DNA from 3 places in the Pseudomonas sp. 300 genome. Region 3 is predicted to be linked to each of the others. Evidence: predicted binding sites of a transcription regulator. Region 3 holds the regulator's gene; each other region holds the start of a gene.

Region 1 (10,369 bases), on a different contig from region 3:
AACAGCATTGGCAAGGTGCCAGCATTGTGCCGCTACCCGAGGCGCTGGATCTTGATATGCGTCAACATTCCCCCTCACGCTCGCGCGCAGGAACTGCGGGACGTAATGCGCTATCCTTCGCGCCTTCAAAATTCCCTCGCTACAGGATTCCGCCCCCATGAAAGCCGCACTCGTCGAACTCATCAGCAAAATCAGCTCCGGGTGCATGAGCGAAGACGAAATCCTCAAAGTCGCTGACGAAGCGGCCCAGGCCTACGCCGATCCAGAGGCTTTTCTGACGGCCAATCCGGACATCAACTACGACGACACCTTCCCGATGCCATTGGGCGAGTGGGTCGTCGTCGGCAGCCTGCCGGAAACCGTGCTGTTCCAGGCCGACACCTACATGGACCTGTTCGCGCAGATCGTCGCGTCGTTCGGCCCGGGCGTGGATTTCAACATCAAACCCAAGCAACTGGCCAAAACCGAAGCCCTGACTGCGCTCAATCGCATTCAGGTGCAGATGGGCAGCATGAATAAGGAGAATGGCGGTTACACGCTGATGAACTTCAGCCAGCTGCTGGACGACGAGCTGCAAGTGGTGCTGGTCTATGGCAACGACGTTGCGCGTGTGCTCGAGCTGTGCGCTGAAGTCGGCATCACGGCCGCGCCGTCCCTGGAAGCCCTGAAAGTCGCCATCCACGTTTGATGGAATAAAACGGAACCCTCGCCAAGGCCGGCTATCCTAAGAGTGCAATCCACTCTTAGGGAGCGACACCATGGGTTCCACGTTCAACGGTCTGGTTGGCCTGATCATTCTGGCCCTGGATATCTGGGCAATCATCAACGTGCTGAAAAGTGGCGTCTCGACCGGGATGAAAATTGTCTGGGTGTTGCTGATCCTGCTGCTGCCGGTCCTGGGCCTGATCATCTGGGCCATCGCCGGGCCACGGGGCAATGTGCGGATCTGACCCGTTTCCCGAAACACCACCGAACCTGTGGGAGCTGACCTGCCAGCGATGGCATCACTGCGGAGTCTCTGATAGACCGCAGCGATACTATCGCTGGCAGGCCAGCTCCCACAGGTTTGGCGTCGAGCCGTCAACTGACGTTCGACCTGTCATCTTCCGCGACGTAGAATGCGCGCCTTTCCCGGGCAATCGAGCTGATCGATTGGCCTTCATGGGCGGGTAACCGTCCGTTGCCACCGCATTCATCGGAGCACTTCCCATGAGCAACACTCCAACCAGCGATTACCTGGAAACCCTCTACGAAGGCTACGGCCAGCGTTTTCGCATGGAAAAACTGCTGCACGAAGTGCGCACCGAACACCAGCACCTGGTGATTTTCGAAAACCCGCGCATGGGCCGGGTCATGGCGCTGGACGGTGTGATCCAGACCACCGAAGCCGACGAATTCATCTACCACGAGATGCTCACCCACGTGCCGATCCTGGCGCACGGCAGCGCCAAACGCGTGCTGATCATTGGTGGCGGCGACGGCGGCATGCTGCGTGAAGTGGCCAAACACGGTGGCGTCGAGCACATCACCATGGTCGAGATCGACGGCACCGTGGTCGACATGTGCAAGGAATTCCTGCCGAACCACTCCAAGGGGGCGTTCGATGATCCGCGCCTGAACCTGGTGATCGATGACGGCATGCGTTTCGTCGCCACCACCACTGAAAAGTTCGACGTGATCATTTCCGACTCCACCGACCCTATCGGTCCGGGCGAAGTGCTGTTTTCGGAAAACTTCTACCAGGCCTGCCGTCGTTGCCTCAACGAAGGCGGCATCCTGGTGACCCAGAACGGCACGCCGTTCATGCAGATCGAAGAAGTCAAAACCACCGCCGGGCGCCTGCGCAGCCTGTTCCCGGACTGGCATTTCTATCAGGCCGCCGTGCCGACCTACATCGGCGGCTCGATGACCTTTGCCTGGGGCGCGACCGACACCGCCTATCGCAAACTGTCCCGCGAAACCCTGCAACAGCGCTTCGCCGGCAGCGGCATCATCACTCGCTACTACAACCCGGAAATCCACATCGGCGCGTTTGCCTTACCGCAATACGTGCTGCAAGCGATCAACAAGCCAAGCAACGACTAAGCTTATTCACATCCCCTGTGGGAGCTGGCAAGCCAGCTCCCACAGGTTCTGTGTGTTTTCATGTTGGTGTGCCGTAATCCGTTTGAACGATCAGTCAGGCCAAAAGTCCAGATAGGTGTAAGCCCATTTGCGGGTTTGTTCGAGGAGGCACTGATGCAAAAGTGGAAAATCACTTTCGTGGATGATCACGGCGAAACAGTCGATGAAGTCTTTGAGTGCGACGAATGCCCGGACAACGAGCATGCCGCCAAACTCATCAAGGCCCGTCTCCTTCCTGTCGCTGCCGAACTGGATCTGAACGATCTGGAAGGGCGCACTGCTGATGCGAGCGTCAAGAATCTCAAGTCCCAGAACAGCATACAAATCCTCGGCATCACTCCCGTCTGAAACACTCTCTGGCACACTCTTGAAACACCAGGCCTTGGCAGCGGCGCTTACTTGAGGCTACTCTGCAATCGAGATCAGCGATTGGATCGCTAAGGTCTGGTCTTGTCAGCTACATGCTTGTTTCCCCTCGGCAACGTGGTTGCCGCAATGCTTGCACCATTCGGTTGCAGGCGTCGGGAGTACGGAAAGTCTATCCATCGGTTCAGGAGGACGTTTCATGAGCACAGCCTATCAAGAAGACATCAGCAGCTCGGTGCTGCGCCGCATGAAAGAAGGCGGTTTTGACTTTTCACGTTTCCATCCCATCGAGTTCTACGCCATTTTTCCGGACGAGGAGCGGGCACGCAGGGCGGCAGGGCATTATTCCGGCGAATCCATGAATGCACAGATCAGCGTACGGGACGACGGCGCATGGGCCCTGGAACTGAGCAAAGTGATGTCCGCCACCTACGACGGCATCGGCGACTTTGAGCAGGATTTCGAGGCGGTGGTCGAGCCTTTGGGTGGCATCATCGAAGGATGGGGCGTCAAGCAGGAGGTACGAGGGCTACTCGCATAACACTATGAACAGCGACAACATCCACTAACGGCTGACCTACGGGTTGGCCGTTTTCGTTTGTGGATTCAACGCCGACCTGTGTAGGAGCCGGCTTGCTGGCGGTGGCGTCCTCCCAATCTCCGCAAAACTGGCTGCCACGCCACCGGGCACAAATCCGGAAACAAAAAAAAGCCGCCCGAGCAGGCGGCTAAAAGGGAAGTTCAGTAAGCATTTCCAGCGAATGCGCCGATTATCCGCACCAACTGCCGGGCACTGAAATCAACTCTGACTATGCTGGTGATAGGCGAAAGCATTGCTTCGCAATGAAGCGGGGGCGATCAGGTTGGGGCATTTACCGCACAGGATTGGTGCGGTGCTAATGGCGTGATTATCCAACTGATTGATATTAAAGCGTTTCTGCCGATGGCACGGGCCTTGCGAAGCCTAGATGTCCGGGTGACAAGGAGTACGGCATGATCCGCACCTATTTTGATGAGATGTACGATGCCGGCGGCCAGGTCCGTCCGCATTATCGGGAGTTTGCCCGTTGGCTGGCCGAAACGCCTGACGAGCTTCTGGCACAACGGAGACGCGAGGCCGATCTGTTGTTTCATCGCGCCGGGATTACCTTCACGCTCTACGGGGACGAGCAGGGGACAGAGCGCCTGATTCCCTTCGACACCATTCCGCGCAGCATCCCCGCCAGTGAGTGGCGGATTGTCGAACGCGGCTGCATCCAGCGGGTCAAGGCGTTGAACATGTTCCTCGCCGACCTCTATCACGAGCAGCGCATCATCAAGGCCGGCATCATCCCGGCCGAGCAAGTGCTGGCCAATGAGCAATACCAGTTGGCGATGCAGGGGCTGGATTTGCATCGGGATATCTATTCGCACATCTCCGGCGTCGACCTGGTGCGCGATGGCGACGGCACGTACTACGTGCTCGAAGACAACCTTCGTACACCCAGCGGCGTGAGCTACATGCTCGAAGACCGCAAGATGATGATGCGACTGTTCCCCGAGTTGTTCTCGGCCCAGCGCATCGCCCCTATCGACCACTATCCGAACCTGTTGCTCGACACCCTGAAAAGCTCCAGCCCCATCGACAACCCGAGCGTGGTGGTGCTGACACCGGGTCGCTTCAACAGCGCGTTTTTCGAGCATGCGTTCCTTGCGCGAGAAATGGGCGTTGAACTGGTAGAAGGCGCGGACCTGTTCGTGCGGGACGACAAGGTGTTCATGCGCACCACCGACGGGCCGAAAGCGGTGGATGTGATCTACCGTCGCCTCGACGATGCGTTCCTCGATCCGCTGGCGTTCAACCCGGACTCGATGCTCGGCGTGCCGGGGCTGCTGTCGTCCTACCGCTCGGGCAACGTGGTGCTGGCGAATGCCATCGGCACCGGGGTCGCGGACGATAAATCGGTGTATCCGTTTGTGACGGACATGATCCGTTTCTACCTCGATGAGGAACCGATCCTGAAAAACGTGCCGACGTTCCAGTGTCGCAATCCTTCTGAACTGTCCCACGTGCTGGCCAATCTTCCGGATCTGGTGGTCAAGGAAACCCAGGGTTCCGGCGGTTACGGAATGCTGGTGGGGCCGGCGGCGACAGCGGCGGAAATCGAATCCTTCCGCGAGCGGATCAAGGCCAAGCCCCACGCGTACATCGCGCAACCGACGTTGTCCCTGTCGACCTGTCCGACCTTTGTCGAAAATGGCATCGCACCACGCCACATCGACCTGCGTCCGTTTGTATTGTCTGGCCGCGAAACCCGGGTTGTGCCCGGTGGTTTGACCCGTGTCGCCTTGCGTGAAGGCTCCCTGGTGGTGAACTCCTCCCAGGGCGGCGGAACCAAGGACACCTGGGTGGTCGAGGATTGAAGGAAGCCTGCCATGTTAAGTAGAACTGCCTCGGATTTGTATTGGATGTCGCGTTACCTGGAGCGGGCGGAAAACCTCGCACGGATGCTCGACATCAGTTATTCACTGTCACTGATGCCACAGGATGGTCGCGGGGATGGTCTGCATGAGCTCGCCATGCCGCTGCTGATTACCGGCACCCTGGACGATTACCTCGAACGCCACGGCGAGTTGCATGCCGAACGGCTGCTGCACTTTTTCGCCCTGGACGCGGCCAACCCGGCGAGCATTTACAGCTGCCTCGGTTCGGCGCGGGCCAGTGCCCATGCCGTGCGGGGGCGAATCACCGCGGACATGTGGGAAAACATCAACGCCACGTGGCTGGAAATTCGCGGCATTGCCGAGCAAGGCTTGAGTCGCTACGGCATGAGCCGGTTCTGCGAGTGGATCAAGGAGCGTTCCCATCTGTTTCGTGGCGCGTCCTACGGCACGATCATGCGCAACGATGCGTTCCGGTTTATTCGTCTGGGCACCTTTATCGAAAGGGCTGACAACACCTTGCGCCTGCTCGATGCGCGCTACGAAATGGCGGGCGATCAGGCCGAAGCGGTCAGCGACGGCACGGCTCACGCCTATTACCAGTGGAGTGCCTTGTTGCGAGCCTTGTCGTCGTTCGAGGCCTACACCGAAATCTACCGCGACGCCCCTGGCGCCCGGCATGTGGCCGAGTTGCTGCTCTTGCGCGCCGATGTCCCGCGATCCCTGCGCGCCTGCACCGAAGAAATCGACCAGATCCTCGCTCAACTGCCGGGGGCCAATGGCCGTCCTGCGCAACGTTTGGCCGCCGAAATGGACGCACGCCTGCGCTACACCGGCATCAACGAAATTCTCGACGAAGGCCTGCATGCCTGGCTGACCGAGTTCATCCCGCTGGTGCGCCAGTTGGGTAACGCCATACACAGTTCCTACCTGGAGGCTGCATGAGACTTTCCATTAGCCACGAGACCACCTATCACTACGAAGATCAGGTGCGGGCGAGCATCCAGTACCTGCGACTGACCCCTCACGACAGCGAGCGCCAGCACGTGCTCAGCTGGCAACTCGACCTGCCGCGCCCGGTGCGCGCGCAACTCGATCCGTTCGGCAACATCCTGCACGTGCTGACCATGGACGAGCCGCATGAAGCGATCATCATCGGCGCCCGTGGCCAGGTCGATATCGACGAACTGCGCGAAGCCGAACACGAGAGCCAGTCGGCGCTGCCGTTCCTGCGTTTCACGCGCCTGACCGAAGCCGACGAAGCGTTGCGTGCGTTTGCCGAGAAAGAATGCAAAAAGCGCCGGGATCGTACGGCGCTGATCGATTTGATGCATGGCCTGAATTCACACATGACCTACACGCCGGGCTCCACCGAAGTGGACACCAGCGCTGCGCAAGCCTTCGCCGGGCGTTCGGGTGTGTGCCAGGACCACACGCACGCGTTTCTCGCCTGCGCCCGCAGCCTGGGCATTCCGTCACGTTATGTGTCGGGCTATTTGTACAGCGAGAACAGCGAGCATCTGGCCAGCCACGCGTGGGCGGAAGCCTGGCTCGATGACGCGTGGTACAGCTTCGACGTGACGAACGAACTGGCACGGCCGGAGCGGCATTTGAAGCTGGCGGTGGGCCTGGATTACCTGGATGCTTGCCCGGTGCGCGGGATGCGTCGGGGCGGCGGGTGTGAGCAGATGCATGCGAAGGTGTTTGTGTCGCCGACGCCGATGCCGGTGATTTCAGTCCAGCAGCAGTAAGCCGGAACGCCGCACAACCTTGCAGGCGCTGGCAAGCCAGCTCCTGCAAGGGACCGCGTCAGGCCGGGGCTTGCTTCAGGGTTTAACTTTGCGCCCGGCCATATGCTTCAAATACCCCACCAACATGTCCAGATCCCCATCCGGCAGCACCTGTGGAGCAAACCCCGGCATCTTTGCCTGCGGCCACTGCCGCAAACTCTGCGGATCACGGATGTACCGTTTCAAAAAGTCCGCGCCAAAATACTCCGTCGGATTAAACGGAATATTCAGATCCGGTCCGAACTGCGCATCCCCGGCGCCGTTCAATCGATGGCACGCCAGACAGTTCTTCTGAAACAGTGCAAACCCCAGATTCACCGGATCGTCCGCCTTAAGCGCCGGGTCCGGCAGCAGGGCAGGGAAGCGCTCGGCCACCGGCGCCATGCGTTTGATGTGCGCCACTTGAAAGGGCCATTGCTCGGGACTGATATTGCCCGCTTGCGGGTCGGTCCAGACCAGATAAAACGGCCCGGCACTCGGCTTGCCTGCCGACAGCGCCGGCCACGGTTTGGCCGGGTCCTCAATCGCCAGCCACGCTCGGGCACCGTGCGTATTGAGCAGCGGCGCGGCCGCCAGTTCGGCGGCAAAACCATCCAGGGCTACCGCTTGCAGGTGATCGTCAGGTTGGATGCCGGTCAACAGCGCCGCCAAGGGCACGGCGCGATAACTCATGTCCCGTTTGTAGGAAACGTCGTTGGTAATGGTGAGGGTCTGAACCTGAGGATGCTTGAGCAATTCCTCGGTCTGCCAGGTGCGACTTTGCCCGCCCAGCTCCAGGTTCAGCTGTGCTGCAAACAGAGGCGTGCTGAGCAGCAAGGCCCCGAACAAAATGAGCGTTTTCAACAGATCGCCGTCCATGTCGTGGAAGTGCCGCAAAGGTTGGCACACCCACGCTGGCCCGGATAGCGAGCCAGTCACATTTTTAAGAGGCGATGGAAAACGTGCGCCGGTTTTTCAATAAAAGACTCAGCCGATCACCTTGGTCAGGTTCGGCAAAATCAACAACAGCGTAGTGGCGAAAAGAATGAGCCCGGCTTGACGTACTTTCGAGTGTTTGAACATGGCTTGACCGCCTTTTTTGTTATTTCCTGATGCCTGCCTGCATATCTCCATGACGGCAGAGCGTTGCACTTCCTGTAGGGCGAGCGCCTCGGCAAAACCCGACGACAACTTCGCATATGTTCACCTTAGGGCCCGCGTCACTCGTGGTTTAGATCCCTTTCGTATGGAGAACGCACTTATTGCTTTAAAAATGGCATGAGGCCTATTGCCAGCTTCTTTGCCGCCCGTTTGCTAGACATGTCGGTGTCCGGAAACAGTCAATCCGGTAGCACACTACCGTCCGTCTGAGCGTGTCCGTCAACGCCGGTGAGCATTGTGGTCATTGAATCGGCGGTGGCTAGGCATAAGGTGAGGGCTCAGTATTTTCACTGCCAGGTTCGAGGACGTCATGACCCAAGCTTTGATTTTCGACGCGTTACGCACGCCCCGTGGCAAGGGCAAGTCCGATGGCGCGTTGCACAGCGTCAAGCCCGTGAACCTCGTGGCCGGGTTGCTCAGGGCTCTGGAGCAGCGCACTTCGCTCGACACCAGTCAGGTCGACGACGTGGTGCTGGGCTGTGTGACGCCGGTCGGTGATCAAGGTGCGGACATCGCCAAGACTGCGACCCAGGTGGCCGATTGGGACGTCAGCGTCGCGGGCGTGCAGATCAACCGCTTCTGCGCGTCGGGGCTGGAGGCCGTCAACCTCGGGGCGATGAAAGTGCGTTCCGGCTTTGAAGACCTGGTGGTGGTCGGTGGCGTCGAGTCGATGTCCCGTGTGCCGATGGGCAGCGATGGCGGCGCCTGGGCGCTGGACCCGGAAACCAATTTGCACAGCCATTTCACCCCGCAAGGCGTGGGCGCCGATCTGATTGCCACCCTCGAGGGCTTCAGCCGCCAGGACGTCGATGCCTACGCGCTGCACTCTCAGCAAAAAGCGGCGCGGGCGCGGGCCGATGGTTCGTTCAGCAAATCGCTGGTGTCGGTGCGGGACCAGAACGGCATCATCCTGCTCGATCACGATGAGTTCATCCGCGCCGACTCCACCCTGGAAGGCCTGGGCAAACTCAAGCCGAGCTTCGAGATGATGGGGCAAATGGGCTTCGACGCCACGGCATTGCGGGTCTACAGCCACGTCGAGCGAATCAACCACGTGCACACGCCGGGCAACAGTTCCGGGATCGTTGATGGCGCAGCGTTGATGCTGATCGGCTCCGAAGCCAAGGGGCGGGCGCTCGGCTTGCAGCCACGGGCGCGAATCGTCGCCACGGCGGTCACCGGCACTGACCCTACCATCATGCTCACCGGCCCGGCGCCGGCCACCCGAAAAGCGCTGGCCAAGGCCGGGCTGCGGGTCGAAGACATCGACCTGTTCGAGGTCAACGAGGCGTTTGCCTCTGTCGTATTGAAATTCATCAAGGACATGGCCATCGACCCGGACAAGGTCAACGTCAACGGCGGCTCCATCGCTATGGGGCATCCGCTCGGCGCCACTGGCTGCGCAATCCTCGGCACGCTGCTCGATGAACTGGAATCCCGGCGCCTGCGCTATGGCCTCGCGACCCTGTGTGTCGGCGGCGGCATGGGCATTGCCACCATCATCGAACGCCTCTGAGCCACGATTTCAAGGAAACCCTCCATGACCGAAGCCATTCGTTACGAAAAAGGGCAGGACCAGATTGTCGTCCTGACCATCGACATGCCGGGCCAGAGCGCCAACACCATGAACGCGGTTTACCGCGAGGCCATGGCTGCGTGTGTGGCCCGTTTAGTGGCTGAAAAAGAAAGTATCGCCGGCGTCATCATTACCTCCGCCAAGAAGACCTTCTTCGCCGGCGGCGACCTCAATGAACTGATCAAGGTCGGCAAGCCTGAAGCCAAAGCGTTCTACGACATGGTGCTGACCCTCAAGGGCCAATTACGCACGCTGGAAACCCTGGGCAAACCGGTGGTCGCCGCGATCAACGGTGCGGCGCTGGGCGGTGGCTGGGAAATCTGCCTGGCCTGTCATCACCGCGTCGCGCTGGACAATTCATCGGTGCAGCTCGGCTTGCCGGAAGTCACCCTTGGCCTGTTGCCGGGCGGTGGCGGGGTGGTGCGCATGGTCCGGATGCTCGGTCTGGAAATAGCCTTGCCCTATCTGCTTGAAGGCAAGAAAGTCCGTCCGCAACAAGCCCTGCAGGCAGGTTTGATCGATGAGTTGGCGGTGGATCACGATGAGCTGCTGAGCAAGGCGCGCACCTGGATTCTGGCCAATCCGACGGCGGTACAACGTTGGGACGTGAAGGGTTATCAGATACCTGGCGGTACGCCGTCGAACCCGAAAGTCGCGCAGATGCTGGCGAGTGCGCCGTCGATCCTGCGCACTAAAACCCAAGGTTGCATGCCCGCACCGGAGAAGATTCTTTGCGCCGCAGTGGAAGGCGCGCAGGTGGATTTCGACACGGCGCACCTGATTGAAACCCGTTACTTCACCGAGCTGACCACCGGTCAAGTCTCGAAAAATCTGATTGGCACCTTCTGGCTCCAGCTCAACGAGATCAATGCCGGCGGCTCACGACCTCAAGGGGTTGCACCTTATGTGACACGTCGCGTGGGTGTTCTGGGCGCGGGGATGATGGGGGCCG
Region 2 (10,369 bases), on a different contig from region 3:
CATCATGGCCATCGCACCGACCGCGACCATCGCCAACATCACTGGCGTCTCGCAGTCGATCGAACCGACTTACCAGAACCTCTACGTGAAATCGAACCTGTCGGGCGAATTCACCGTGATCAACCCGTACCTGGTTCGCGACCTGAAGGCTCGCGGTCTGTGGGACTCGGTCATGATCAACGACCTGAAGTACTACGACGGTTCGGTTCAACAGATCGAACGCATCCCGCAAGAACTCAAAGAGCTCTACGCGACTGCTTTCGAAGTGGACACCAAGTGGATCGTTGACGCGGCCAGCCGTCGCCAGAAGTGGATCGACCAGGCTCAATCGCTGAACCTGTACATCGCTGGCGCCTCGGGCAAGAAACTGGACGTGACCTACCGCATGGCCTGGTACCGTGGTCTGAAAACCACTTACTACCTCCGTGCCCTGGCCGCGACCAGCACCGAGAAGTCGACCATCAACACCGGCAAGCTGAACGCTGTTTCCAGCGGCGGCAACCACGGTGAAGATTCGGTCCTGGCTGCTCCTGCCGGCCCTGCTCCAGTACCGAAGGCTTGCGCCATCGACGAGCCGGATTGCGAAGCTTGCCAATAAGCTGAGCCTGTAGGCGCCGCGAGGCGCTTACCCGACAACCCCCGATCAGTCCTCTGGATTGGTCAGGGGTTTTCTTTTGCCCTGAGGAATGTGGTGACTGGTATAACGCCATCGCCAGCAGGCTGGCTCCCACATTTGATCATCTGCGCACATAACCTGCTCGCGATGGCGCCATCACAAACAACCCAACACCCGGCACACAACACAAAATCCCGGCCATAAAAAAACCCCTCTTGCGAGGGGTTCTTTGTGCAGCAATCAGCCAACCTGCATCAGGTCATCTGAATGATGGTCTGCATGATGGTGCTCTGGGTCGAAATGGTCTTGGCGTTCGCCTGGTAGTTGCTCTGCGCCTTGATCAGGTCGACCAGTTCGCTGGTCAGGTTGACGTTGGACTCTTCCAGCGAGTTGGAGTGGATCTCACCCAACGTACCGGTGGTCGGTGCATCGTAGCCCGGGATACCCGACGCGAAGGTTTCTTTCCAACTGGTGCCGCCGACAGGCTGCAGACCCTGTTCGTTGGTGAAACTGGCGAGGGAGATCTGGCCGATGGCCTTGGTCTGACTGTTGCTGAAGTTGGCGAGCATCACGCCGCTGCCGTCGATGGTCAGGTTGGTGATCTGACCGGTGGCGTAACCGTTCTGCGAAGGAATCGAACGCGCAGTATCGGCGTTGAATTGCGTGGTTTTGTCCATGGAGACCGTAATGACGCCGGAAGTAGCGCCGTTGGCTTTCCACACGCCATTGGTCACGGTGCCGGGAACCCAGCCGGTGACCTTCAGGTCAGGGCTGACGATCGGCGCCGGAACGGCCGGTGTGGTGACCGAAACCAGCTTGCCCGACGTATCGAACACCATGGTCGAAGCGACCGGCGGGTTCAACGGAACCGCGGTAGGGCTAGGGTCGGTGCCATCCGGGTTGCGACCATCAATCAGGGTGTAGGTTTTCCAGGTGTTCGCACCCGTCTTGACCATGTACTGGTCCATGGTGTGCTCGTTACCTTGAGTGTCGTACACCTTGGTACCGAACTGCTTGGTGAAAGAGGCTTCTTTGGTCGGATCGAACGGGACGAGCGCCTGATTGATTTCCAGTGCGGTGGAATTCAGGTTGATCGTCGACGACACCGTGGAGGTGTTTTTCGGCGCCAGGTTCGAGGTATCGATACGCAGGTCGGTCAACACACCGTTGAGGATCTTGCCATTGGCATCCACGCCGTAGCCCTGCAGACGTGCAGTGCCATCGGTGTTGGTAACGTAACCGTCCTTGTCGACCTTGAACGTACCGGCACGGGTGTAGGACAGCGAGCCGTTGGTGTTCAGCACGAAGAAGCCGGAACCGTTGATGCCCATGTCCAGCACGTTGCCGGTGTTGTTGATGTCGCCCTGGGTGAACTGCTGGGAAACGTTGGCCAGGCGTACGCCGTTACCGATGGTTTTGCTGCCCGACCCCAGCTTGGTGGCCGAGTAAACGTCTTCGAATTCCGCACGGGACGATTTGAAACCGGTGGTCGCGACGTTGGCGATGTTGTTGCCCGTCACGTCCAGTTGTTTGTTGGCTGCATAGAGACCGCTAAGGCCGATATTGAAAGACATATTCCACTCCTTTGTGCCGGGTTAGTCGGCTCTTACATACCAATGGTTTGTACTTTGGACAGGGCAACGCTGCCCAGCCCGGCCAGATTGAGCATCAACTCACCGCCAGTCTGGCTGATGGTCACGCTGGTGACGGTGGCCGGCAGGTAGGTGACCAGCGAAGTCGCCTTGCTGTCGTAAGTCGCAGTGGCGCCGAAGGTGTACGTACCCGCCTTGGCCACTTCACCGGCTTCGTTCTTGCCGTCCCAGATGAAGCTGGCGTTGCCGGCCTTCTGTTTGCCCAGGTCGATGGTGCGGATCACCTTGCCTTCGGCATCGGTGATCTTGACCTTGACCGGATCGGCCTCGGCAGGCACGGCGACTGTACCGGTGAAGCTCTTGGTGGTGTCGACCACCGCCTTGTCGCCCGGCGCGATGACCGAACGGCCCACCAGCGACGACGCCTGCAACGCCTGGGACGAGCTCAAGCTGCCCGCCAGGTTGTTCGCCAGACCGCCCACGGTGGTGTTGAGCGTGGTGATGCCTTCCAGGCTGCTGAATTGCGCCAGCTGGGCAACGAACTCGCCGTTGTCCTGTGGCTCCAGCGGGTTCTGGTTCTTCAGTTGTGTCACCAGCAACTGCAGGAACGCGTCCTTGCCCAGGGCCTGTTTGCCGGTGGCGCTGTTCGTGGCGGCCGCCAGACCGTCGGCACTGGTGTTGGTCTTGATCGAAGAGTTGGCCAGGATGTCTTTGAGGCTAAGGCTGCTGGTGGTATCGGTAACACTCATCTGAGTCGCCCCTTATCACTGACCGAGGGTCAGGACCTTCTGCATCATGGTTTTGGCGGTGTTCATCATTTCGGCGTTGGTCTGGAACGAACGGCTCGCGGAAATCATGTCGGCCATTTCTTCCACCACGTTGACGTTCGGGTAGTAGACGTAGCCCTTGGCATCGGCCGCCGGGTGGTTCGGCTCGTAACGCGCATCCAGATTGCTCTGGTCTTCGACGACGCCCAGCACTTGCACGCCTTGACCGGCTGCCTCCTGGTTCTGGAACAGCGAATCGCTGCCGCCGCTCTGCCCGCCCTGGAACATGGTGGCGAACACCGGGTGACGCGCGCGGTAGGTCTGGTCAATGCTCGACGAAACGGTCTCGGCGTTGGCGATGTTCGAGGCCACGGTGTTCAAGCGCGTGGTTTGCGCACTCATGCCGCTACCGGCAATGTTGAAAACACTGGATAGGGACATAACTTACTCTCCGCGAAGGGCTGACATCAGCCCTTTGAATTTGCTGTTGAGCAGGGTGAAGCTGGCCTGGAAGTTGATCGCGTTTTCCGCGTAGTTCGACTGTTCCAGCTGAGCATCCACGGTGTTCTGGTCGATCGACGGTTGCATCGGCGTGCGATACAGCAGCGACTCGTCGCCATTGCCCATGCCTTCGGCTTCGATATGACGGTTGTTGGTCATGTTCAAGGCGAACGTGCCGCTCTTGGTTTTCTCGTTCTGCTCAGCGAGCACTTTCGAGAAGTCCAGATCCCGGGCCTTGTAGTTCGGGGTGTCGGCGTTGGCAATGTTGTTGGCCAGGACTTCGGCACGCTGAGCGCGGAAGCCCAGGGCTTGTTCGTGGATACCGAGCGCTTTATCGAAGCTGATGCTCATGTCGGGAAACCTTCGGGTGACCTGATTTTTCGTACGATGGACATAGCAAGCGGCGTGCCAATTTATAAAACCCCGTAAACCGGGGCTTTGCGGGCAGGGGCAAAGCGGCAATGCCAGAAAAGCGGCAACGGGTTTCCGCCGCCTGCCGCTTTTCTGCCGCTTATCACCCCTTTCAAGAACACCGCCATCCCCTGTGGGAGCGAGCCTGCTCGCGATAGCGGTGTAACACATACATTGATGTTGGCTGACACGACGCCATCGCGAGCAGGCTCGCTCCCACAGGGTTTAGCGGTGTTGGCGGGAAATCACCAGGCATAAAAAAACGGGAGCCCCTGAGGACTCCCGTTTTTTCGATACCGCAAAGCCATCACTTCGCCTGGTAAATGATCCCCGGACTGCACTGGACCATCTGGTAATGGTCCGGCAAACCGTTCAGCGCCTCGGACGCCCCGAGGAACAGATAACCGCCCGGCTTCAGCGTGCTGTGGATGCGCAACAGGATGTCTTTCTTCACCTCGGCGGAGAAGTAGATCAGCACGTTGCGACAGAACACGATGTCGAACTTGCCGAGGCTCGCGTAGCTGTCCAGCAGGTTGAACGAGCGAAACTCCACCCGACTCTTGATGGGTGCCTTGATGGCCCAGCGCCCCGGCCCTTTCGGGTCGAAATAACGCTGAAGACGCTCGGGCGACAAACCGCGGCCGATGGCCAGGCTGTCGTACTCGCCAGTCTTGCAGTTGGTCAGCATGGTGCCGGACAGGTCAGTGGCAACGATCTGCACGCCCATCTTCAACTGGCCCATGTTGACCCGCTCGAACTCGTCGATGGACATCGACAGCGAATACGGTTCCTGACCCGAAGAGCAGGCCGCCGACCAGATTCGCAAGCGCTGCCCCGGAGCCGCCTTGATGGCTTCGGGCAGCACCTTGTTCTTCAAGACTTCAAACGGATAGGTGTCACGAAACCACAGGGTTTCGTTGGTCGTCATGGCATCCACCACCATCTCGCGCAAACCGCTGCGCGGCTGGGTCTGGATGCGCTGAACCAGCTCACCCAAAGACTTGATGCCTTGCTGTTCCATCAGTTTGTTGAGACGGCTCGAGACCAGATACTGCTTGTTTTCACCGAGCAAAATGCCACAGGCTTTTTCCAGGAAGACCCGGAACTGTTCGAAATCCGAATTACCCGTAGACAATGATGCCGCCTCTTAAATCGTATTAACCACCAGGGGCAGAAGGCCCCTAGCTGATATCTGCTGCTTTGATCCGGTCGACTACCCGGGATGCCAGGTCATCAGGACGGAATTTGGCCAGGAAGTCATCGGCACCGACTTTCTTGACCATCGCCTGATTGAACACACCCGACAACGAAGTATGCAGGATGATATGAAGCTTTTGCATGCGCGGGTCGTTGCGGATCTCGGCCGTCAGCGTGTACCCGTCCATCTCCGGCATCTCGATGTCGGAGATCATCATCAGGAACTCTTCTTCCGGCTTCTTGCCCTCGTCGGCCAGCTTGCGCAGGTAATCCAGCGCTTGCCGTCCGTCGTTCAACGCCACCACTTCGACACCGACCGTTTGCAGGCAACGCGTGACCTGCTTGCGCGCCACCGACGAGTCATCGACCGTCAGCACCCGCAGCGACAGCGCCTTGTGCTGGGTTTCGACATCGACCACGCCGACGGAAATCGCTTCCGGCGTCGGTGCCACTTCCGCCAGCACTTTCTCGACGTCGATGATTTCGACTAACTGATTGTCGACCCGAGTCACAGCCGTCAGGTAATGATCGCGCCCGGTCCCCTTGGGAGGCGGATGAATCTCCTCCCAGTTCATGTTGACGATGCGTTCCACCGAGCGCACCAGGAAACCCTGGGTCTTGGTGTTGTACTCCGTGATGATCACGAAGGGATTGCTTTGATCTTTAAGCGCCCCGGAACCGGTCGCCATTGCCAGATCTAGGATCGGAATGGTCGCCCCCCGAATATTTGCCACACCGCACACGACAGGACTGGACTTGGGCATCAGGGTCAGCTTGGGGCATTGCAGCACCTCGCGAACCTTGAACACGTTGATCCCGTACAGCTGCTGGCCGTCGAGACGGAACAACAACAGCTCCAGGCGATTCTGCCCTACCAGTTGCGTGCGCTGGTTTACCGAATCCATTACACCAGCCATGCCCAGACTCCTACACCAACGCTAAGTGTGTTGCGACGCACATTCATCACTAAACGGCACGGCGCTTGCTTTTTAACTCTTATGAACACAGAACCGACATTTTTCCGACGCCTGACATCCTTCTTCCGCAGATTGCTCTGTGCGGTGCCGGCCGTTTGCCTGTTCAACGCTGGCAGCCCTGCCCTTGCTGACGCGGTTACCTTGCCTGACATGCTTATCGGCGTCACCCAGGGCTTTCTTGAATTCACCGTAGAAGACTACCTGGCTACCAGTCAAACGGAAGGTCGCTACGAAATCCAGGTAAACCAGCTCGACTCGCGTCTGCGCATGCCCATGTGCGACAAGGAATTGACAGCCAGCCTCGAGAGCCCGGCCAAGCCGCTGGGACGGGTAACGGTCAAGGTTCGCTGCGAGGGCTCATCACCCTGGACGGTCTTCGTACCCGCTCAAGTCCGCCTGTTTCGCGATGTTGTGACCGTCACCCGGCCCCTGCGCCGCACCGGGATTGTCGAGCCCGATGACGTGATGTTGCGCGAGCGCGACATCAGCCTGCTTGGCCAGGGCTACCTCACGTCTGTCGACCAGGCGATCGGCCAACGACTTACCCGACCAATGGTCACCGATCAGGTAATTACCCTCGTCCATCTCGAACAGGCGGAAGTCATTCGCAAAGGCGATCAGGTGGTGATTACCGCTCGCAGTGGTACGCTCAGCGTGCGAATGCCCGGCGAGGCCCTGTCCAATGGCGGCATGGCCGAGCAGATACGCGTGAAAAACCTCAATTCCAGAAGGGTCATCAAGGCGCAAGTGACCGCGCCGGGTCAGGTGGAAGTGTCCATGTAGGATTCTCTGCTCGTGAAGATGTGGCGTTGGCCGAGGCTGTTCCCTAAACTGTGCCGCATGCAGGAGAAGTGCTGGCGCATGCGGGCTCATTTGATAAATGAGTCTAAAGTTTTCACAGGGAGAGCCGAAAACATGGCAAGCGTCCAAATACTCAGAGGTTTTTTACCATGGTCATCGATTTCAGCCGTTTGAACAGCTCCTCGTCACTTACGGGCAGTACACGTACCAGCGTTGCCAAGGAAACCGCCGAAGCCGGCAAATCCGCGCCGCTGACTACCCCGGCCGAACAGGCCACTGCCGTCAAAAGCGGGGAATCGGTACACCTCAGCCATGAGGCTCAACAGTTGCAACAGGTCACTGACAAGCTGCGCGATCAGCCTGCCGTCGACAAAGCCCGCGTGGCCGAGTTGAAAGCAGCGATTGCCGATGGCAGCTATAAAGTCGACAGCAACCGTGTAGCCAGCAAACTGCTCAACTTCGAAGCCCAGCGCTAGGCCACGGCCCGCGCCAGGCTTTTGGACGCTTAAAACCCAAGGCCAGCCATGCACGACACTAATTTACTGCAACTGATCACCGACGATTTTGCTCCGGCGCAACACTTGCTCGAGTTACTGCAAACCGAGTCCCTCGCCTTGCACGGTCGCGACATGCCACTGCTCGAAGAAATTCTGGCGCAGAAACAGGCATTGATCATTCTGCTTGAACAGCATGGCCGCAAGCGCAGTGAAATCCTCGCCAGCCTCAACCTGCCCACCAATCGAGACGGCCTGGAGCAATTAGCCAGCCACTCGAGCATTGGCGAGCAGTTGCTGGCCCAAAGCGATGTGCTGACCGATCTACTGGCTCAATGCCAGGCGGCGAACGCCAATAATGGCCAGTCAATCCTGGTCCAGCAGGCCGCCACGGCCAATCAGCTGAAAATCCTCACCGGCGGTGAACCGCCAGCGCTTTATGATGCCCGCGGATCAACCGCCAAGCTTGCGAAGCCGCGCCCGCTCAGTCAGGCTTGAGCCCGCAAATGACCACGCCCTATCAAGACTAGCAACATGCTGGCAATATAATGGCCAGCCGTAGTCATATTTTGTCTGGAGATTGATGAACCGTGTCCAATGCCTTAAACGCGGAAGATGCCCCGCAGCCACCCAAGGTGCTTACTACACCGTTGGAAATCTCCGGCAACCTGCGCCAACTACAAGACAGCCATGATCCGCTGATTATCACGTTCCACGAGCGCACCCAGCGCTTCCAGAGCTATCTGGTGGACGTGGACCGCGAGCGCGGTACCATTGCGCTCGACGAAATGATCCCGCGTGACGGTGAACGCTTCATGCTGGCCGGCGAACCGTTCAAGGTCGAAGGCTTTCACGAAGGCGTGCGCATTGCCTGGGAAAGCAACGGTCAACTGACCATCGACGAGTCCGGTGACAGCCGCTGCTATCGTGGCCCGCTGCCAGATGAAGTGGTTTATCACCAGCGTCGCAACGCTTTTCGCGCAGCCTTGAAGCTGGCTCAACTGGTCAACGTCGATCTGGACGGTGAAAAGCTCAAGGCGCCGATCAGCGGCAAGCTGCTGGACATCTCTGCCACGGGCTGCAAGTTGCGCTTTGAAGGTGACATCACCGAAAGCCTGCAACTGGGCCAGGTCTACGACCGCTTCTCCGCCGCCCTGCCTTTTGGCAAAATGACGGCGCCGGTCGAACTGCGTTACCTGCACTTTGAAGAAAGAATCTCCACCACCTTCGCCGGCATCCGCTTTCACAACATGAGTGGCCTGGTGCAGCGCCAGGTCGAGCGGTTCGTCTATCAGCTTCAGCGCGAAGCACGACGCTTCGACAAAGACGACCTGTAATTCGAATCGGCATGAAAAACGGGCAGTCCCTTGCGGTGACTGCCCGTTTTTTTATGCCTGGGTTTTAAGGCCTGGCCTCGGTGAAGCTTTGCTCGCGGCCCGAGTCAGGGTCCTCCGCAGGTGGAGTGGCGGGTGTCTCGGCCTCCGGTTCAGGAGCGGCATCAGGATTGACCGGGGTTTGCATCTGGTCCTGCACTACTTGTTCATCGACCCGCGGATCAAGGCAAGCCACCAGCGGCGAACTCGACATGCTGTCCGGCATGGCGACGTGATGCAGCGGCGCATCGTCGACCTGATGCAGATTGGTCACCGCTTTCGGGCGGATCCGCCACACAAGCACCAACGCGAAGAAACTGAAGAAGGCATAGAGCATCTGACTGCCGAACATCTTCATCAGTACCCCGGCAACCAACGGCCCGATACTCGCACCGACGCCGTAGGTCACCAGCAACATCGCCGTCAGTGACACCCGCCGGTCAGCCTCGACGTGGTCATTGGAAAACGCGACCGCCAGCGGGTACAGGCAGAACTTCACCAGCGAGCAGATAAAACCGGTGATGAACAACACCTCCAGCGGTACCTGCTTCATGACCGCCAGCGGCAACGCGCCAACGGCCAGCACCAGCGCAAAACAGCGGATCAACAGCGCCCGGTCATAACGGTCGGACAACCAGCCCAGCGGCCACTGCACCAGCAGGCCGGCAAAAATACAGCTACCCATGAACAGACCGACCTGCTCCGTGGACAACCCTTGCTGCGAGGCATACAACGGCGCCAAACCGTAGAACGAACCGATGATCAGCCCCGCCCCCAGCACCGTGCTCAATGACTGCGGCACGCGCTTGATAAAGAACCGCGGCTCCATCGGCGCCGGGTGCAGGGGCGCCGGGTGAATCCGCCGCGTCAGGGCCACCGGCACCAGGCACAGGGCAAAGCACAGGGCGACCAGCATCAACAGCTCCAGACCGAGGCCCGGGTGCATGACCAGAATCAGTTGCCCCAGCACCAGGCCAAGATAAGAAGCGATCATGTAACCGCTGAACACCGCCCCGCGCTGCGAGGCTTCGGCCTGCTCATTGAGCCAGCTTTCGATGACCATGTACTGGCACATCATGCCGAGACCGACGATGACCCGCAGGAATAACCACGCCGGCAGCCAGTCCACCAGACCGTGGCCCAGCACTGCGGCGCCGACAATCCCGGCGCAGGCCGAATAGGCACGGATATGCCCGACCCGGGCAATCAACCGGTGACCGATCTTGCCCCCCAGCACCAGGCCGAAATAGTTGGCCGCCATCAACGCACCGACCCACAGGCTGTCGACATGGTCGGCCGCCAGGCGCAAGCCCAGGTAAGTACTCAGCAAGCCGGAGCCGATCAACATCATCAGCGAGGCAAAATACAGCGCTCGAAAGGGTTTCCAGATTTGGCGCATCGGCGTTCCGAGCGGCTCCTTGCGGTGAGAAACGGGCTATCCGAAAAGATAGCCCGAAGACGAAGGTTCGTCAGGCCTGGGCGGCTAAAACACGGCGCTCCCAGGGGGTAATTTCATCAAAGAAGCTGGTCAACTCCATGGTCTTCGAAGCGACGTAGCCTTCGATGAACTCCTTGCCGAACAGTTCCTTCGCCAATTGGCTACGTTTCAGACGCTCGAGTGCGGCATGCAAGGTACACGG
Region 3 (10,369 bases):
GCCTTGGGCGCGGTGCCGGTGCTGGTGATTCGACGCATGCCTCAGGCGGTCAGCGATTCGCTACTCGGCTTTGGCGCCGGGGTTATGCTCGCCGCAACGGCATTTTCGCTGATTGTTCCGGGCATTGCCGCCGCTGAAAGCCTGGGACTGACACCTTGGACGGCCAGCGGGCTGATCAGTTTCGGCATCATGCTTGGCGCGTTCGGGCTGTATCTGGTGGATCGAAAGGTTTCCGGTGCTTCGCCGGAAATGCTCGTCGGCACGCTGGAGCGGCCGGTTATTCCGCCACGGATCTGGTTGTTCGTGTTTGCCATCATTGCCCACAACATTCCTGAAGGCATGGCGGTCGGTGTCTCGGCGGGTGGCGGCATGCCCGACGCCGACAGCCTGGCGATGGGCATTGCCTTGCAGGATGTGCCGGAAGGATTGGTGATTGCGTTGGTGTTGGCCGGGGCAGGGATGTCGCGGGTCAAGGCGTTCCTGATCGGCGCGGCATCAGGGTTGGTCGAACCGGTCTTTGCGCTGTTGTGCGCCTGGCTGGTGAGCCTTGCCGAGTTGCTCTTGCCGTTGGGGCTGGCGCTGGCGGCTGGGGCCATGCTGCTGGTGGTCACGCATGAAGTCATTCCCGAGTCGCGCCGCAATGGTCACGACAAGCTTGCCAGCCTTGGGCTGCTGATCGGGTTTTGTCTGATGATGGTGATGGATACAGCGCTCGCCTAGGCGAGCGTTATTCGCCTTCGTCGAAGAAGTTGTTGATCAGCGCGACCAGCGCGTCCAGCGCTTCCTGTTCCTGCTCGCCTTCCGTGCTCAGATGGATTTTGGTGCCTTTGCCTGCAGCCAGCATCATCATGGCCATGATGCTTTTGCCGTCGACCGTGGACTGCGGCGTGCGTCCTACCCTGATCGTGCAATCCTTGAACTGACCGGCCACGCCGACGAACTTGGCGGAAGCGCGGGCATGCAGGCCCAGCTTGTTGATGATTTCGATTTCCAGAGCAGGCATCGCGATGTGAATCCTTTAGCTGAGGTCGCGGTGGCGGACCTGGACGTTCTTCAGGGATTTTTGCAGGACCTGGCCCAGACGTTCGGTCAGGTAGACGGAGCGGTGATGCCCGCCGGTGCAGCCAATGGCAATGGTGACATAAGCGCGGTTGCTGGCGGCAAAGCGGGGCAGCCATTTGAGCAGGTACGTGGAAATGTCCTGGAACATCTCCTCGACGTCCGGCTGGGCCGCCAGGTACTCGGCAACCGGTTGATCAAGCCCGGACTGCTCGCGCAGCTCCGGCTTCCAATAGGGGTTGGGCAGGCAACGCACATCGAACACCAGATCGGCGTCCACCGGCATGCCGCGTTTGAATCCGAACGACTCCACCAAAAACGCAGTACCGGGTTCCGGTTGGTTCAGCAGGCGCAACTTGATGGTATCGCGCAACTGATACAGGTTCAGGTTGGTGGTATTGACCTTGAGATCGGCGAGGTCGGCAATCGGCCCGAGCAGGTTGGTTTCATCGTTGATCGCCTCGGCCAGCGAGCGGTTGGCGCTGCTCAACGGGTGACGACGGCGAGTTTCCGAAAAACGCTTCAGCAAGGTTTCTTCGTCGGCGTCCAGGTACAGGACATCGCATTGGATATGTCGGCTGCGAACTTCTTCGAGCAGTTCCGGAAACCGGCTCAAGTGGCTCGGCAAGTTGCGCGCGTCAATGGAGACGGCCACCAGCGGCTGCGCAAGTTCGGTGTGGATCAGCGCGCGCTCGGCCAGTTCCGGCAACAACCCGGCAGGCAGGTTGTCGATGCAGTAATAGCCGTTGTCTTCGAGAACATCGAGCGCGGTGCTTTTACCTGAGCCGGAGCGGCCACTGACGATGATCAAACGCATGATTACTGCCCGTTTTGCTCGTTCAGGACAACCTGATACAAGGCTTCATTGCTCGGAGCGCTGCGCAGTTTTTCGCGCACTTCCTTGCGATCGAGCATGCTGGCGATCTGGCGCAGTAGCTCCAGGTGCGCATCGGTAGCGGCTACCGGGACCAGCAGAACGAACAGCAGGTCAACCGGGGCGCCATCGATGGCGTCGAAATCGATGGGAGCGTCCAGGTGCATCAAGGCACTGATGGGCGAGATACAGCCTTTGAGGCGGCAGTGAGGAATGGCGATGCCGTTGCCAAAACCGGTCGAGCCGAGTTTTTCACGGGCAATCAACGCCTCGAAGACAACTTGCATCTCCAGATCCGGCACTTCCCGGGCGATCAGGTTGGCAATTTGCTCGAGGGCTTTCTTTTTGCTGCCGCCCGGCACGTTCACGAGGGAACGGCCGGGGGTCAGGATGCTTTCAAGTCGGATCATGGGTTGGGAGTGTTAACGACCGGTCGCGCCCTGGAGGAGGCTCTGGGTCTTTTCCTTATGCTTTTTGAGTTGTTTATCCAGCTTGTCGGTCAATGCGTCGATCGCCGCGTACATATCGGTATGTTCCGCGTTGGCGACCACTTCATTGCCGGGAATATGCAGCGTGGCTTCGATTTTCTGCTTCAGCTTTTCGACCGTCATCGTGACCTGCACGTTGGTGATCTTGTCGAAATGCCTCTCTAACCGTTCGAGTTTTTCGCCGATGTAGGTGCGAAGAGGTTCGGTCACTTCCAGTTGGTGTCCACTGATGTTGACTTGCATACAGCTTCTCCTTCGTTGCCAGTGCATAAAGCGGTAGACCAGATGATCTACCACTGGAACGCTGTGGCGTGGCTCTACATCAACCGCTTGCGTTCGCTCGAAGGCGCGATCCCGAGGGATTCGCGGTACTTGGCGACGGTGCGGCGAGCCACCTGAATGCCTTGTGCCTCCAGTAAACCAGCGATCTTGCTGTCACTCAACGGCTTTTTCTGATTTTCAGCGGCAACCAGTTTTTTGATGATCGCGCGGATCGCTGTGGACGAGCATTCACCGCCTTCGGACGTGCTGACGTGGCTGGAGAAAAAGTACTTCAGCTCATATATGCCCCGAGGGGTATGCATGAATTTTTGTGTGGTCACCCGCGAAATCGTCGATTCGTGCATGCCCACCGCTTCGGCGATGTCATGCAGTACCAACGGCTTCATCGCTTCGTCGCCGTATTCCAGAAAACCGCGCTGATGCTCGACGATCTGGGTGGCAACTTTCATCAGGGTTTCGTTGCGGCTTTGCAGGCTCTTGATGAACCAGCGGGCCTCTTGCAACTGATTGCGCATGAAGGTGTTGTCGGCGCTGGTGTCGGCGCGGCGCACAAAACCGGCATATTGGGCATTGACCCGCAGCCGTGGCACCGACTCCTGATTCAGTTCGACCAGCCAGCGCTCGTTGTCTTTGCGCACGATCACGTCGGGTACGACGTACTCGGCTTCACTGGATTCGATCTGCGAGCCAGGGCGCGGGTTGAGGCTCTGGACCAGTTCGATCACCTGGCGCAGTTCATCTTCCTTGAGCTTCATGCGGCGCATCAGCTGGCTGTAGTCACGGCTGCCGAGCAAATCAATGTAATCGCTGACCAGGCGCTTGGCCTCGGCCAGCCAAGGTGTCTTGGCCGGCAGCTGGCGCAATTGCAGCAGCAGACATTCACCCAGGTTGCGGGCTCCGATGCCGGCAGGTTCGAATTGCTGGATGCGATGCAGGACGGCTTCGATCTCGTCCAGTTCGATGTCGAGTTCAGGGTCGAAGGCTTCGAGGATTTCCTCGAGGGTTTCGTCCAGGTAACCCTGGTTGTTGATGCAATCGATCAGGGTTACGGCGATCAGGCGATCGGTGTCGGACATCGGCGCCAGGTTCAGCTGCCACAGCAGGTGGCTTTGCAGGCTCTCACCGGCGGATGTACGGGTAGTGAAGTCCCACTCGTCGTCATCGTTGCTCGGCAGGCTGCTGGCGCTGGTTTGGTAGACATCTTCCCAGGCGGTGTCGACGGGCAGCTCGTTGGGAATGCGCTCGTTCCAGTCACCTTCCTCGAGGTTGTCCACCGTCGGGGCGGTTTCCTGGTAGGAGGGTTCCGAGACGTCGGCATTGGGTTGCTGTTCGGCTTTGTCGGCCAAGGGGTCGGCGTTATCGAAGTCGTCGCCTTCTTCCTGGCGTTCGAGCATCGGATTGGACTCCAGGGCCTCCTGGATTTCCTGTTGCAGGTCCAGGGTCGACAATTGGAGCAGGCGGATGGCCTGTTGCAGCTGCGGTGTCATCGTCAGCTGCTGGCCCATTCTCAAGACTAGCGATGGTTTCATGGCAGGGGCTAAACACCTTATTCGCCGGCGCGCATGCGCCATCCACTACAGGGCGCCGAAGCGCCAAACATAAGCAAATTATATGCCCGAAACCGTAGCGTTTGCCTAGAGCGCTGTAACAATAAAAAACTATTGATTTTTTATCGAGACAAGCGCACGGACAACCAGCCAGACACCTCAGCGCTTACAGACGGAACTCGTGGCCCAGATAGACTTCTTTCACGAGGTCGTTGGCCAGGATGGTGGCCGAGTCACCTTCGGCGATCAGTTGGCCATCGTTGACGATGTAGGCGGTTTCGCAGATATCCAGGGTTTCACGGACGTTGTGGTCAGTGATCAGCACGCCAATGCCCTTGGCCTTGAGGTGGTAGATGATCTGTTTGATGTCGCCCACCGAAATCGGGTCCACACCGGCGAACGGTTCGTCGAGGAGGATGAATTTCGGGTTGGTCGCCAGTGCCCGGGCGATTTCCACGCGGCGGCGTTCGCCACCGGACAGGCTCATGCCGAGGTTGTCGCGGATGTGGCTGATGTGGAATTCCTGCAGCAGGCTTTCCAGCTCTTTGCGACGATCGGCCTTGTCGAGTTCCTTGCGGGTCTCGAGGATCGCCATGATGTTGTCGGCGACCGAGAGTTTGCGGAAGATCGACGCTTCTTGCGGAAGATAGCCGATACCGGCCTTTGCACGACCGTGCATCGGCTGGTGGCTGACGTCCAGATCATCGATCAGGACGCGGCCCTGATCGGCCTGAACCAGGCCGACAATCATGTAGAAGCAGGTGGTTTTACCGGCGCCGTTAGGGCCAAGCAGGCCGACGATCTGACCGCTGTCGATGGACAGGCTGACGTCGCGCACGACCTGACGGCTCTTGTAGCTCTTGGCCAGATGCTGAGCTTTCAGAGTTGCCATTACGGGGCCTTTTGCTCTTCGGTTTTCTTTTTCGGCTGGATCACCATGTCGATGCGCGGACGCGATTCGGTCACATTGGTCCCTGTGGCACGACCGGCGCTGGCAAGCTTTTTATTGGTGTCGTAGACGATTTTCTCGCCTTGGGTGACGTTGCCGTCTTTATCGACAACTTTGGCGCGATCGATCAGCACGACGCGGTCTTGCGAGGCGTGGTACTGGATGGTGACCCCCCAGCCCTGAACGGGCTTGGTGTCGCCTGCCGTTTGCAGTTGTTCGAAGTAGGCGAGGTTGCCCACCGAAGTCACCACGTCGATGTCGCCCGCAGGGGTGCGGGTCATGGTCACAGTATTGCCCTTAACGATCATCGAGCCTTGGGTGATGATCACGTCACCTTTATAGGTGGCAATGCCGTTCTTGTCGTCCAGTTGGGCGTCGTCGGCCTGAATACGGATAGGCTGCTGTTGATCGTTCGGCAGAGCCCAGGCGCTCACGCTTCCCAGTGCTGCGCCCAGACCGAGCAAAATAGGGAGAGTTTTAACGAGCCTCATACTGTCCTCTTACGTTCGATAGCAGGTGTATCCTGCTTTCTTTCAAATACGCTTTCATTCCCTTGCCAGTCGATACACCGCCAGCGCCGTCGATTCTAACGGGTTGCTCGGTCTGCGCATATTGCTGTTGCGGGAACACGGTCATGCGGGTGGAGGTAATCAGGGTCTTGCGGTTTTTCTCGTCGAAGCGCGTGATGCGCACCGAGTCGATCAGTTCGACCTGAGTGCCGTCCGGGTTGACTTCGCCGTGTTCGCTCTGGACGTGCCAAGGGAACTGGGTGCCGCGGAACAGGTTCAGGTCCGGGTTGGTCAACAGCGTCACTTCGGTCGCTTTCAGATGTTCAACCTTGTCGGACGTCATCTCGTACTGCAGTTTGCCATCCGGCAGGTACTGCACGCTGTGCGCGTTGATCGCGTAGTAGTCGATTTCGCTCTCATTGACTGTAGCCACTGGCTTGTCGAGGAAGCGTTCCGGGCTGATGTTCCAGTAGCCGACCGCAGCAAAAATCGCTGCGATGCAACCGAACACCAGGATGTTACGAAATTTCTTGCTCAGCATAGTTGGCTCACAGGTACGCGGCGTTGGCCGCATCGAGGCGGCCCTGGGCGCGCAGGATCAATTCGCAGAATTCGCGAGCGGCACCCTCGCCACCACGGGCCTGGGTGATGCCGTGGGCGTGTTCACGCACGAAGCTGGCGGCATTGGCCACCGCCATGCCCAGGCCGACGCGGCGAATCACCGGCAGGTCTGGCAGGTCGTCGCCGAGGTAGGCGACTTGTTCATAGCTTAGATTGAGCTGGGCGAGAAGCTCGTCGAGCACCACCAGTTTATCTTCGCGGCCCTGATAAAGGTGGGGAATACCGAGGTTCTTCGCCCGTCGCTCGACCACCGGGGTCTTGCGGCCGCTGATGATAGCCGTCTGCACGCCCGCTGCCATCAACATCTTGATGCCCTGGCCGTCGAGTGTGTTGAATGTCTTGAATTCGCTGCCGTCTTCAAGGAAATACAGGCGTCCGTCGGTCAGGACGCCGTCGACGTCGAATACCGCGAGTTTTATCTGTTTGCCGCGTTGCAGCAGGTCCGCACTCATTACATTACTCCCGCACGCAGCAAGTCGTGCATGTTCAAGGCGCCGACCGGGCGGTCTTCGCTATCGACCACGACCAGCGCGTTGATTTTATGGTCTTCCATGATTTTGAGTGCCTCGGCCGCGAGCATCTCGGCGCGAGCAGTCTTGCCGTGGGCGGTCATGACCTGGTCGATCGTCGCGCTATGGATATCGATGCTGCGATCCAGGGTGCGGCGCAAATCGCCGTCGGTGAAGATCCCGGCGAGTTTGCCGTCGGCTTCGAGGATCACGGTCATGCCCAGGCCTTTGCGGGTCATTTCCATCAGCGCGTCCTTGAGCAGAGTGCCGCGCTGGACTTGCGGCAGCTCTTGCCCGGCGTGCATGACGTTTTCCACTTTCAACAACAGGCGTCGGCCCAGCGCACCACCGGGATGGGAAAACGCGAAGTCTTCAGCGGTGAAACCGCGGGCTTCGAGCAGCGCAACGGCCAGAGCATCGCCCATGACCAGCGCCGCGGTGGTCGACGACGTCGGTGCCAGGTTCAGCGGGCAGGCTTCATGCTCCACGTGCACGTTGAGGTTGACCTCGGCAGCCTTGGCCAGCGGTGAGTCGGGGTTGCCGGTCACGCTGATCAGTTTGATGCCCAGGCGCTTGATCAGCGGCAGCAGGGTGACGATTTCGTTGGTGGAGCCGGAGTTCGACAGGGCCAGGATGATGTCGTCGCGGGTGATCATGCCCATGTCGCCGTGGCTGGCTTCAGCCGGATGTACGAAGAAAGCCGTGGTGCCGGTGCTGGCCAGGGTGGCCGCGATCTTGTTGCCGATGTGCCCTGATTTGCCCATGCCGACCACGACCACGCGGCCTTTGCTGGCCAGAATCATCTCGCAAGCGCGTACGAAATCTGCGTCGATATGGGGCAGCAAGCCTTGTACGGCTTCCAGTTCGAGGCGGATGGTGCGTTGTGCTGATTGAATCAGGTCGCTGGATTGGCTCATGTCAGAAATCGTATAGCCTGATGAAAAGGCGGCGATTATAGCGGTAATGATCAAAACCCTCACGCAAGTTCGTCGCGCTTTGACATTCCCTTCTTCCGAAACCCTCTAAATGCTGCTTTTTGCCTGTCATGCTACTGAATATGGCCCGGCTTGGAGCTTGGGCGCTTGGCCTTTGCAGTGATATAGTTCGCCGCCAGTTCGGCCTGCCCGGGATGTATGTGCTTTCGCCAGAAAGTCAGGCGTCCGAGTGAGAGGCTGCATCGCAAGGAGTTTAGATGAGTGCCGATAACGCCTACGCGGTCGAGCTGAAGGGACTGACCTTCAAGCGCGGTTCGCGCAGCATTTTCAATAACGTCGATATCCGTATTCCACGCGGCAAGGTCACCGGCATCATGGGGCCTTCCGGGTGTGGCAAGACCACATTGCTGCGTTTGATGGGCGCACAACTGCGTCCTACCAAGGGCGAAGTCTGGGTCAACGGTCAAAACCTGCCGAAGCTTTCGCGCAGCGATTTGTTCGACGCGCGCAAGCACATGGGTGTGCTGTTCCAAAGTGGCGCACTGTTTACCGACCTCGATGTGTTCGAGAACGTCGCCTTTCCGCTACGCGTTCATACCGAGCTTCCGGAAGAAATGATCCGGGACATTGTCCTGCTCAAATTACAGGCCGTTGGCCTGCGTGGCGCCATCGACCTGATGCCTGACGAGCTGTCCGGCGGCATGAAGCGCCGTGTCGCGCTGGCGCGGGCGATTGCCCTGGATCCGCAGATTCTCATGTATGACGAACCCTTTGTCGGCCAGGACCCTATCGCAATGGGCGTGTTGGTGCGCCTGATCCGTTTGCTTAACGATGCGCTGGGTATCACCAGTATCGTGGTTTCCCACGATCTGGCCGAGACGGCCAGCATCGCCGATTACATTTATGTAGTGGGCGACGGGCAAGTGTTGGGGCAGGGCACTCCCGAGGAGCTGATGAATTCGCAGGAGCCTCGAATTCGTCAATTCATGACCGGCGATCCCGACGGTCCGGTCGCATACCACTTTCCAGCGACGGATTACCGCGCAGATCTTCTGGGGAAGCGTTGATGCGCAAGATTTCACTATTAGAACGCGTACGTCGTTTCGGTCACGGCGGCATTGATGTGATGGCGGTGTTCGGCCGTTCGGCGATCTTCCTGTTCCATGCCTTGCTCGGCCGTGGCGGCATCGGTGGCGGGTTCGGGCTGCTGATCAAGCAATTGCATTCGGTGGGCGTGATGTCCCTGGTGATCATCGTGGTCTCCGGGGTGTTCATCGGCATGGTGCTGGCGCTGCAGGGGTTCAACATCCTGTCCAGCTATGGTTCGGAACAGGCGGTCGGGCAGATGGTTGCGCTGACGTTGTTGCGTGAGTTGGGTCCTGTGGTCACGGCGTTGTTGTTCGCCGGGCGCGCCGGTTCGGCCCTGACGGCTGAAATCGGCAACATGAAGTCCACCGAGCAGTTGTCCAGTCTCGAAATGATTGGTGTCGACCCGCTCAAATACATCATTGCCCCGCGCCTCTGGGCCGGCTTCATTTCCCTGCCGGTGCTGGCGATGATTTTCAGCGTGGTGGGTATCTGGGGCGGTTCGTGGGTGGCCGTCGACTGGCTGGGTGTCTATGAAGGTTCCTACTGGTCGAACATGCAAAACAGCGTGACCTTTGCGGACGATGTGCTGAACGGCATTATCAAAAGCATAGTCTTCGCTTTTGTCGTGACCTGGATCGCCGTATTCCAAGGCTATGACTGCGAGCCCACATCCGAGGGGATCAGTCGTGCCACTACCAAGACCGTTGTGTATGCCTCGTTGGCTGTACTCGGCCTGGACTTTATTCTGACCGCCTTGATGTTTGGAGATTTCTGATGCAAAACCGCACCCTGGAAATCGGTGTCGGCCTTTTCTTGCTGGCTGGCATCCTGGCTTTGCTGTTGCTGGCGTTGCGGGTGAGTGGCCTGTCCCCGAGCGCAACCACCGATACGTATAAACTGTATGCCTATTTCGACAATATCGCCGGTTTGACGGTCAGAGCTAAAGTGACCATGGCCGGTGTGACCATCGGCAAGGTCACGGCGATCGATCTGGACCGCGACAGTTTCACCGGTCGAGTGACGATGCAACTGGAAAAGCGCGTAGATAACCTGCCGACTGACTCCACTGCATCTATCCTGACGGCTGGCCTGTTGGGCGAGAAATACATCGGTATCAGCGTGGGCGGCGAAGAAGGCTTGCTCAAGGATGGTGGAACCATCCACGACACCCAGTCGTCGCTGGTGCTCGAGGACCTGATCGGTAAATTCCTGCTCAATACCGTTAGCAAAGACGCCAAATGAGGAGCTTTTGAATGATCTCTACCTTGCGACGTGGCCTGTTGGTATTACTCGCGGCTCTGCCGTTGATGGCTAACGCCGTGGCGGCGCCTTCCGCGCACGAACTGGTTCAAGACACCACGACCCGCTTGCTGGCGGATCTGTCGGCCAACAAAGAGAAGTACAAGCAGGACCCGCAGGACTTTTACACAGCGCTGAACACCATCGTCGGCCCTGTCGTGGATGCCGAGGGCATTTCCAAGAGCATCATGACGGTCAAATATTCGCG

The links. The regulator sigma-54, encoded in region 3, starts transcription at its own class of promoters, with help from an activator protein. The targets are predictions, from matches to a motif close to ANTGGCATNNANNTTGCTNT.
Region 1: Q7W83_RS18085 (circularly permuted type 2 ATP-grasp protein) is a predicted target of sigma-54. The motif match lies at 3,433-3,452, and genes of this name have one in related genera.
Region 2: flgB (flagellar basal body rod protein FlgB) is a predicted target of sigma-54. The motif match lies at 3,870-3,889, and genes of this name have one in related genera.

What each region holds. Positions count from the first base shown of each region.
Region 1 covers NZ_JAVLRV010000002.1:2,565,969-2,576,337, reverse strand. The annotation lists gene Q7W83_RS18110 (hypothetical protein) at 158-688, shown strand; gene Q7W83_RS18105 (PLDc N-terminal domain-containing protein) at 759-950, shown strand; gene speE (polyamine aminopropyltransferase) at 1,210-2,085, shown strand; gene Q7W83_RS18095 (hypothetical protein) at 2,239-2,472, shown strand; gene Q7W83_RS18090 (ribonuclease E inhibitor RraB) at 2,690-3,031, shown strand; gene Q7W83_RS18085 (circularly permuted type 2 ATP-grasp protein) at 3,484-4,893, shown strand; gene Q7W83_RS18080 (alpha-E domain-containing protein) at 4,906-5,856, shown strand; gene Q7W83_RS18075 (transglutaminase family protein) at 5,853-6,662, shown strand; gene Q7W83_RS18070 (c-type cytochrome) at 6,738-7,559, opposite strand; gene Q7W83_RS18065 (acetyl-CoA C-acetyltransferase) at 8,152-9,357, shown strand; gene Q7W83_RS18060 (3-hydroxyacyl-CoA dehydrogenase NAD-binding domain-containing protein) at 9,382-10,369, shown strand, end outside.
Region 2 covers NZ_JAVLRV010000002.1:3,232,505-3,242,873, forward strand. The annotation lists gene Q7W83_RS21260 (ribonucleoside-diphosphate reductase subunit alpha) at 1-598, shown strand, start outside; gene flgE (flagellar hook protein FlgE) at 871-2,190, opposite strand; gene flgD (flagellar hook assembly protein FlgD) at 2,223-2,957, opposite strand; gene flgC (flagellar basal body rod protein FlgC) at 2,973-3,416, opposite strand; gene flgB (flagellar basal body rod protein FlgB) at 3,420-3,827, opposite strand; gene cheR (protein-glutamate O-methyltransferase CheR) at 4,195-5,022, opposite strand; gene Q7W83_RS21290 (chemotaxis protein CheV) at 5,069-6,001, opposite strand; gene flgA (flagellar basal body P-ring formation chaperone FlgA) at 6,083-6,844, shown strand; gene flgM (flagellar biosynthesis anti-sigma factor FlgM) at 7,012-7,338, shown strand; gene Q7W83_RS21305 (flagella synthesis protein FlgN) at 7,387-7,854, shown strand; gene Q7W83_RS21310 (flagellar brake protein) at 7,947-8,693, shown strand; gene Q7W83_RS21315 (MFS transporter) at 8,758-10,128, opposite strand; gene Q7W83_RS21320 (glutamine synthetase family protein) at 10,199-10,369, opposite strand, start outside.
Region 3 covers NZ_JAVLRV010000001.1:941,945-952,313, forward strand. The annotation lists gene Q7W83_RS04240 (ZIP family metal transporter) at 1-720, shown strand, start outside; gene Q7W83_RS04245 (HPr family phosphocarrier protein) at 728-1,003, opposite strand; gene rapZ (RNase adapter RapZ) at 1,019-1,876, opposite strand; gene ptsN (PTS IIA-like nitrogen regulatory protein PtsN) at 1,879-2,343, opposite strand; gene hpf (ribosome hibernation-promoting factor, HPF/YfiA family) at 2,356-2,664, opposite strand; gene Q7W83_RS04265 (RNA polymerase factor sigma-54) at 2,739-4,232, opposite strand; gene lptB (LPS export ABC transporter ATP-binding protein) at 4,417-5,142, opposite strand; gene lptA (lipopolysaccharide transport periplasmic protein LptA) at 5,142-5,690, opposite strand; gene lptC (LPS export ABC transporter periplasmic protein LptC) at 5,677-6,249, opposite strand; gene Q7W83_RS04285 (KdsC family phosphatase) at 6,257-6,781, opposite strand; gene Q7W83_RS04290 (KpsF/GutQ family sugar-phosphate isomerase) at 6,781-7,755, opposite strand; gene Q7W83_RS04295 (ATP-binding cassette domain-containing protein) at 8,031-8,840, shown strand; gene mlaE (lipid asymmetry maintenance ABC transporter permease subunit MlaE) at 8,840-9,637, shown strand; gene mlaD (outer membrane lipid asymmetry maintenance protein MlaD) at 9,637-10,104, shown strand; gene Q7W83_RS04310 (MlaC/ttg2D family ABC transporter substrate-binding protein) at 10,116-10,369, shown strand, end outside.